DNA from 2 places in the Priestia sp. KCTC 13724 genome. Region 2 is predicted to be linked to the other one. Evidence: a T-box and tRNA genes for the amino acid it is inferred to sense, from the RefSeq annotation. Region 2 holds a T-box; the other holds one or more tRNA genes.
What was found. The T-box of region 2 lies ahead of thrS (threonine--tRNA ligase). A T-box ahead of a tRNA ligase gene usually reads a tRNA of that ligase, here a tRNA-Thr.
Positions count from the first base shown of each region.

Region 1: it has a tRNA-Thr gene. The T-box ahead of thrS (threonine--tRNA ligase) is inferred to sense a tRNA for this amino acid. The anticodon was not compared.

Region 1 covers NZ_JBXDLD010000077.1:8,161-12,582, forward strand. The annotation lists partial or broken gene AC1UFB_RS11430 (glycine betaine ABC transporter substrate-binding protein) at 1-328, opposite strand, end outside; gene AC1UFB_RS11435 (ABC transporter ATP-binding protein) at 499-1,461, opposite strand; tRNA gene AC1UFB_RS11440 (tRNA-Thr) at 1,625-1,697, opposite strand; gene AC1UFB_RS11445 (aromatic ring-hydroxylating dioxygenase subunit alpha) at 1,895-2,947, shown strand; gene AC1UFB_RS11450 (GNAT family N-acetyltransferase) at 2,985-3,515, opposite strand; gene AC1UFB_RS11455 (hypothetical protein) at 3,556-3,792, opposite strand; gene AC1UFB_RS11460 (DHA2 family efflux MFS transporter permease subunit) at 3,917-4,422, opposite strand, start outside.
Region 2 covers NZ_JBXDLD010000090.1:50,748-55,169, reverse strand. The annotation lists gene AC1UFB_RS13125 (hypothetical protein) at 1-195, shown strand, start outside; gene AC1UFB_RS13120 (hypothetical protein) at 239-484, opposite strand; gene AC1UFB_RS13115 (GNAT family N-acetyltransferase) at 596-1,078, shown strand; gene thrS (threonine--tRNA ligase) at 1,120-2,316, opposite strand; T-box leader at 2,363-2,584, opposite strand; gene AC1UFB_RS13105 (S66 family peptidase) at 2,726-3,742, shown strand; gene AC1UFB_RS13100 (carboxymuconolactone decarboxylase family protein) at 3,775-4,182, opposite strand.

The sequences.
Region 1 (4,422 bases), on a different contig from region 2:
GCATTTCTTCATCATTGATTTTCCCTGCTAGCTTATTGAGAATCTCCTTTAACTCAGGATGCTCTTTTAACGTTTCTGCTCTTAAGACAGGCGCACCTTGATAAGGGGGAAAGAACTTTTCATCATCTTCTAGAACTGCTAAATCATACTGTTCAATTTCTGGGTCTGTTGCATATGCATCCAATAAATTAATATCACCTGTTTGAACTGCATTATAGCGAAGCTTTGGTTCCATCGTTTTAACATTGTTTAACGCTAAGCCATACTCTTTTTGAAGACCTGCATATCCATCTTCTCGATCCTTAAATTCAAGGGTAAAGCCAGCCTTTACGCCGATAATAGGCTCAGCAATTCGCTCATGCCTGGTTAAGTACAGGCCAAGAGGTACGGAAATTAATACTGCAATTAATAGCGCTAGTACGGAAATTTGAACATGTTCAAGCAGTGCTTGAACATGCGCATCTCCCCTTTGTTCTAACAAAGTAGTTAAGCCATTCATTATACCACCGCTCCTTCTTTTGATCTATTAGTAGACAAGAAGGCAAGGATGTTTTTGCTCGTTACAATACCAATTTTTTTCGAACCTTTATAAACACCAACACAATCGTGCTTTTGTAAAAGCTCTACAGCTTCGCCAATAGATGCAGATGATTTTAAATGTACAGGAGCTTCAATCTTTTCAAAATCTTGCTGATTTGTTTCATTAACAAATACTTCTAATGGTTGAAGCAATACGCTTCCCTGATTACCGATAAATGATTTTACGAAATCATTTTTAGGGTTTTGAACAAACTCTTTTGGTGTGCCAATTTGAACTACTTCCCCATCTTTCATTAAACAGATACGATTTCCAAGAGTCATGGCTTCGCTAATATCATGCGTAACAAAGACGAATGTCTTTTTTATCTTTTCTTTTAAAGCTAAAACGTCCTGCTGCAGCTGATCACGACTTAGCGGGTCTAGTGCACTGAAAGGTTCGTCCATAAGAATAACAGGAGGATCGGCTGCGAGAGCTCTAGCTACACCAATGCGCTGCTGTTGCCCACCTGAGAGCTCAAAAGGCTTGCGGTTTCGGTATTGCTTCGGGTCCAGTCCAACCAGTTCCAAGAGTTCATCTACACGCTTTTTGATTTTATTCTTTTTCCACCCCTTCATCTCAGGTACTACCGCGATGTTTTCCGCAATGGTCATATGAGGAAATAAAGCAATTTGCTGGAGGACATACCCAATTTCCCAGCGCAGCTCATTAATGTTGTAATCCGTTACTTTTTTATCCGCTATGTATAAATCACCACTAGTCACATCATGAAGACGATTAATCATTTTAAGCGTCGTTGTTTTCCCACATCCACTAGGACCAATAAGAACAAAAAACTCCCCTTGCCTTATTTCTAAATTAATGTCTTTGACAGCTGTGGTGCCATCTTCATACTGCTTTGAAACATTTTTAAATGTGATCAAATTTAGATGCACTCCTCGTTCAGTTTTTATCGATAACCTCTTTTACCCTAGTTTTCTTCCCATTAAACATTTTTACATTTTATCTATTTTTAGGAAAATAAATACTTTGATGAGTACAAAAAAACGAGACCCTTAAAAGGTCCTCGTTTTACTACACGTATTATGCTAGCGACAGGGATTGAACCTGCGACCTCTTGCTTACCATGCAAGTGCTCTACCTACTGAGCTACGCCAGCGTCAATCGTAATTATATCATATTTTTCTATTCTTTGAAACATTTTATTTCATTTATTATCCAAAATGTATCTATCTGATTCACTATAATCTACAAAAATTCAAATGAATGTAAGAATATCTAACAATAAAAATGAGAATTTTCTAAAAATGAGTTACACTGGTAAAACATTCAAGAAACTAGAAAGGAAGAAGATAAATGGACCAACAACAAACGCTTAAAAAATCTCCCCCAAAAACACCTTATCCGCGTAACTGTACGTTTAGCAAGGAGGATTGGACGACTCTTTCGACCTATTGGTATCCCATCGCACAAGCAGCTGAGGTAAACGAAAAGCCGCTTAGCGTTAAGCTATTAGATGTCAATTTAGTTGTATATCGCACTAAAAAACAAGTTGTCGTAGCTCGAGACCTCTGCGTTCATCGTGGCACTCCCCTTAGTATGGGTTGGGTAGAAGAGGAGGAAATTGTATGTCCTTATCACGGATTTCGCTATAACACAGAAGGAGCTTGTACATCGATACCAGCGCATCCTGATGCAAATATATCTCCTCGCCTCTGCATGACGGTTTACCCTGTTATCGAGCAATTTGGACTCATTTGGACATCGTTAACAGGCGAAATGGATAACATTCCACAGTTTCAGGCTTGGGATGACCCTGACTTTCAACAAATTGTTTGTCCTAGCTTTGATATAGGGGGTTCGGCAGGTCGACAGATGGAAGGCTTTTTGGATGTTGCACATTTTGCCTGGGTTCATACGGATACATTTGGCGATCGAAACAATGCCTTTGTTCCCAGATATAAGGTTGATAAAACAGACTATGGTTTAAACGTGGAATACTTAAGCACTGTAAGCAATTACTCTAAAGAACAAGCACACTTAAATCCAGAAAACTTTAAATGGCTGCGGGTATTTGACGTGTACCCACCTTTCACTGCTACACTAAAAGTTTATTTTCCTGAAGGTGGCCAGCTTTGGATTATGAATGCGGTTTGTCCAGTTTCCGCTCGTGAAACGCGCTTATTTGTACCTATTGCTCGCAACTTTGACAAAGATTCTCCTGTTGAAGGTGTTTATGACTTTAACCTTCGGGTATTCGATGAAGATCGCGAAATGGTTGAAAACCAAAAGCCCGAAGATCTCCCTCTTGATTTACAAATGGAAGCTCATATCGCAGCTGACCAAACATCCATTGCTTATCGAAAGCTACTAAAATCAATGGGGCTAAGCTTTATTTATACAAGTTAATTAAAAACGCGTCAGGCTAAAACTTGACGCGTTTTTATTACTCATATTTAATTCGAGCATACATGCATAAATCAACAAACATCCCTTTTGACTTTTCAACTTTTCGCAGAGTTCCCTCATACTGAAAATGATTTTTCTCTAGTAAATGAATGGACGCCTTGTTTGCTGGCTCTACTTTAGCCGATACCCTAACCATATCAAGGCTCACAAAACCATAATGAACCAATTGTTGAACTACCTCTGAACCATATCCTTGTCCCCAAAATACTTCGTCTATTTCATAGCCAATTTCTACATGCTGGTTATGAGTATCTATTTGATTAAATCCGCATGAACCAATAATCTTTGCTTGCTCTTTATGAAAGATTGTGTAGCGTAGTGCTTTTTGTTCCTTCGCTAGATTCTGTAGAAAAGCAATCATTTCCCTTGCTTGCTTTTCATCACAAAAAGAATCAATATTCATGAATTCAGTAACTTTTTGATTAGACCAAATTTTAAAAAGCTCCGGTGCGTGCTCAAGTTGGATTGGGGTTAGACAAATACGTTCACCTTGAAGAGATTGCCACATAACTCCTCATTCTCCTTTCAAGACTCATCATACTTTTTCACTATACAACGAACATATTCATAAAAAAAGGTAGAGTTTGGGACATAACAAAATGATTGCTTCTAAGAGACGAACAATAGCTGTTCCAATCTTTTTGGTTTGTCTGAACACGTTCGTTCCATTGCGCTACGGCCACTCGCTTTCCGCGGGGAGGAACCTGAGCTTCCTCGCTGCGCTGCGGGATCTCAGTTTTCCCTCTCTTTCCCGCAGGATTCGAGTGACCTACGCTCCATTCCACCCTGTTTCCAACATTGTTTTCACAATCAACCAAAAAACCTGAACGATTAAAAGTGAGAAACTCTCAATCGTTCAGGTTTATCATTGGCTGAATTACTTATGTCCCAGCCTCTACCTTTTTTATTTTATTTAGCAAACTGTTCTCTTTTAACAGCTTGTTGGTCTTGTGTAACTCCGCTAACTGTTACTCGCTTCATAAAGAGCGATAAGACTAATGCCACCACTATAAGTATCGATGAAATTAAAAATGAATCATTGATCCCTTCAACCATGGCCTGCAGTCCAATTTGCTGTTGCAAATCAGCCGTTGGTGCAACGGCTCCATTACTCATTGCCTCTTTTGCTAATTCTTCTGCATGAAATTCTGTGCGGTTAGACATAACCGTTACAAGTAAAGCTGAACCAATAGCTCCTGACACTTGTTGTAACGTATTATTCATCGCTGTGCCGTGCGGATTAAATTGCTGTGGAAGCTGATTTAATCCGTTTGTCATAATCGGCATCATAACCATTGACATACCAAACATACGAGCCGTGTATAGGATAATTAGCTCCGTATATGTAGTTGTCAATGATAATTGACTAAACATATACGTCGTAACACCTGTGATAGCTAACCCAATTACAGCTA
Region 2 (4,422 bases):
GTTACTTTTGAGAAAATTCAAGGAGTCGTCATTTTTTTCCCTCTAGTCTTAAGTTTCATTGGCTTTTGGCTAGCCCTATCTATCTATAAGAGAAAAGAAAGTGGCTTTGCTAAAGGAGCAATTGTTAGAAATATAGCTATGTTCTTGTTTCCTATTGTATATATGATTATGGGAACGGTTTTTTTAGGAGTATAAATTTACTAATAGGTAAAAAAGACATGGCATAAGCCATGTCTTCTTAATAATAGTAACCATATGGTGGATAGTAAGGGTATGGTGGATAAGGGTATGGGCCGAAGCCGCCACCGTAAAGAGAGCTAGCAAGTAATCCGCCAGCTAATCCTCCTAAGAACGGAGCTCCAAAGATAAATGGTCCTCCGAAAGGACGTCCGAATGGTCTGCCAAATGGACGACCGAAGCCGCCTGGTCTGCCATAAGGTCTGCGAAAATCGTGCTCAGTGTATACGTGTTGGTTTTGATACATAACAATACCTCCTTTTTCTTTAGAAGTATATGCAATAGCCTACAAAACGTTTGGGCAGTAATCTCGTTTACGTACATTATTTTTTGAAAATAAAATAAAGGAGAAAAATCTATGAATCTATATTCCGTAATGAAGGCAGTTGAAAGTGATTTTTTATCATTTTCAGAGCTGAAAAATCAAGTGCAGAAGCTTCATATTAAAGGAAGGCCTGATTTATATGAGAAGAAGGATTCAACCTTGTCCCGTGGTGAATATCAACAATGGCTTGAATCGACTGAAACAGAATTACTAGTCGTACGAGATCGAGAGAAGTCTGTCGTTGGATATGTCATCCTTGATTTTAAAAAGGCAAGAGATACTAATCCCATTTTAAAAAACCGGTGCACTTTATTCATTCGAAGCATCGGTATTAGTGAGGATCATCAAAGCAAAGGAATTGGTAAGCTATTAATGAATGAAATTGTTAAATACGGCAGAGAAAAATCAGTAGATGCTATTGAACTAAACGTGTTGGAATTTAACGAACGTGCAATAAAGTTCTATGAAAACATGGGGTTTACTACTAAAAGCCGTCAGCTTGAACTGCTGTTTTAAAAAAGGAAGCGCTCAGTATAGTTATATTGAGCGCTTCCTTCTTATCTATTTTGCGCAAGCTCGAATAAAAAATCATCAAAGCTTAGGGAGTGCTGGCTATTATCTGAGCGTTTTCGAACGGCAAGGCTGCTATTCGCTACTTCTTGATCGCCGACAATTACGATATAAGGAGCTTTTCTTAGCGTGGCTTCCCTAATTTTAAGGCCAATCTTTTCTTTTCGGCTATCAACTTCAACCCGTCTTCCATGCTGACGTAAGCGCTGTGCAACTTCATTTGCGTAGTCTATATGAGCATCAGCAATCGGCAGAATTTTCACTTGAACAGGTGCAAGCCAAAGAGGGAAGTCTCCACCATAATGCTCGATTAAAATACCCATAAAACGCTCGATTGAACCGTAAATTGCGCGATGAATCATTACTGGGCGATGAGGGTTGTTATCTTCTCCGATATATGTGCAGTCGAATTTTTCAGGCATTTGAAAATCCAGTTGAACTGTTCCACACTGCCAGCTTCGGCCAAGGGAGTCTAAAATATGAAAATCAATTTTAGGCCCGTAGAACGCTCCGTCTCCTTTATTAATATCGTACGCTAACCCTCTTGCTTTTAAGACATTTTCAAGAGACGCTTCCGCTTGTTCCCACATGCTTAAGTCTCCCATGTGTTTTTCAGGACGAGTTGAAAGTTCTATCTTATACTCAAAGCCAAACTGCTCATAAAATTCATGAACCAGCTTTAAGACACCATTAAGCTCTGCTTCAATTTGAGCAGGCGTAACAAATAAGTGTGCGTCATCCTGCGTAAATGAGCGAACGCGAAACAAACCGTTTAAAGATCCAGATAGTTCATGTCTGTGTACGAGTCCAAGTTCAGCATAACGAACCGGAAGCTCTCGGTAGCTTCTACGTTTGCTGTTAAACAATAAAATTGCGCCGGGGCAGTTCATTGGCTTTAGGGCATAGCTCTGTTCATCTACGTTTGAAAAATACATATTTTCTTGATAGTGGTCCCAGTGTCCAGATTGTTCCCATAAATGTTGCTTCATCATAACGGGTGTTTGAATCTCCGCATATTCAGCTTGAATATGCTTTTGTTTCCAATCGTTAACAAGTTCGTTTCGAATGGCCATGCCGTTTGGTAAGAAAAATGGCATGCCGGGTGCTTCTTCCAGAGTCAAAAAGAGTTCAAGCTCTTTTCCTAACTGCTGATGGTTTTGTTTTTCAAGTTTTGCGTTTCTCATGTTTTTTCCTCCCAATAATTAAATAAAAAAACGCACTCATCCCAAAAGAAGGGACGAGTGCGGTCGTGGTACCACCCTAGTTTCACGACAAATAAGCGTCGTGCTCAAAAACGATAACGGATTTCCCGATTACGGATAGTCTGCAAAGCATTTCCCCGCAATAGCTCAAAGGTGGTAAATCAACTTTGTTTCTAAAGGGCTCGCAGCCAAAGGCCCTAGTCTCTGAGTAGAAATGAAAAGTTATTCATGTCCTTATCAATGCTTACGGATGATTATAATGGATGGATTTTCCTTAAGTCAAGAGGGATTTTTAAAAAAAGGAAAATAAAGATAAAATAACCCAGTTAAAGTTAATTATGGTATAATGAACAATACATATTCGGCTGAGAGAAATAAAGGAGTGCTAGTAATGATTCAATTTCCGCGTTTAAAGCATGACGCTACCATAGGTGTAACCGCTCCTTCTTCGGGGGTTCCAGACGCTTTACATAAGATGTTTCAATCAGCTTGTGACAAAATGGAGGAGCGTGGGTACAAGGTTCAATGCGGTCAAACTGTTTGGACGCAGGTAAAAGCAAAGTCTGCTTCAGGTAAAGTGCGAGCTTATGAATTGATGAGTATGCTCAAAAACGAAGAAATAAATTTAATTATTCCGCCTTGGGGTGGGGAGCTTTTGATTGAAATTTTTGAGCACTTTTTATTTCAAGAAATTAAGCCAAAGTGGGTTTTAGGCTATTCTGATACAAGCTTATTCCTATTTGCGTTAACCATAAACACCGGTATTGCAACAGCTCATGGTCCAAATTTAGTCGATTTGCGAGGCGAGTACTGGGATGAGACGACCAAGATGTGGGAACGAGTATTACAACTTGAAGAAGGAAAGAGTATTACGCAGTACTCTTCTACTTATTTTCAAAAAGAATGGCAGCACAGTAATCCATCTCCTTGCGTCTTTCATTTAACCGAACCTACCGAGTGGAAAATGGTTGGGAACAAAGAGCTTGTGATTGAAGGAAGGTTACTTGGTGGATGTATCGACGTAATCCGTCATGCAATTGGCACACCATGTGGGGATGTTAAAAGCTTTCAGCAGAGGTTTTTACAGGGTGAAAAGCTCGTTTGGTATTTTGAAAACTGTGAGCTATCAGCTACAGACCTTAGGCGTACACTCGTTCAAATGAAGCTAGCAGGTTGGTTTGATTATTGTAGCGGTATACTTTTTGGTCGAAGCACTGCTAACCATCCAGTCGGAGGCTATACAGCTGAAGATGTGTATGAAGCCCTTTTAAAAGAGCTTGAAGTACCTATTGCATATGATCTTGACTTTGGGCATATGCCTCCTCAGCTTACGCTTGTGAACGGTGCTTTCGCCAAGGTAGAAATTAAAAATGGAAAAGGTTATATAAAACAAACATTTAAAAACTAACAGAGGTTGCATTATGCAACCTCTGTTAGTTTTTATGGCTGTAAGTCTAGCATAGCTCCATAATATTGAGAAGCGGTTGTGAAACAAATAAAAGCACAAAGCTCGCTAATCTCCTTATCGCTAAAGGCCTCTTTTAAAACGGCAAAGACAGTATCTGGAACGCTTCCTTTTTCTTTTAAAAAAACGTCTGCAAAGGCAATCGCCAGCATGGTTTTCTCATCTTGTTGTTTCCGATTTGGCGCACCTTTTGCTTTACAATAAGCGCAGCCATTTTTTTCAGCTAATACGCGCCTTACTTCTTCCTTTAGCTGTGCTGATAGACTAAGAGTTCTTTCTAACTCATCACCTAAATCACACCATTTATTCATAATATCTACATTGTGACCTAATAGCCGTTGAAAAGGCGTGAATCCAACCCTAGAAAGTTCAATTCTTGGCATATTTTACATCCTCCTTTCATTTTTCTAGTATAGCGTAATGGGATAAAACAGACCCTTTCGTTTGAAAAAGAATTTAAAATAATTATTTATATATATAACAAATAATGCATAGATGGTTTTCAATTGAGAAACTATCAATTTTTAGAAACAGTTTATCTGAAAAAGTCATTTATTTAGATTTTTTGATATATTCCTAGTTTTTTCTAAAAGGTTATAGTATCCTGTTGGTAGAAAGATTCA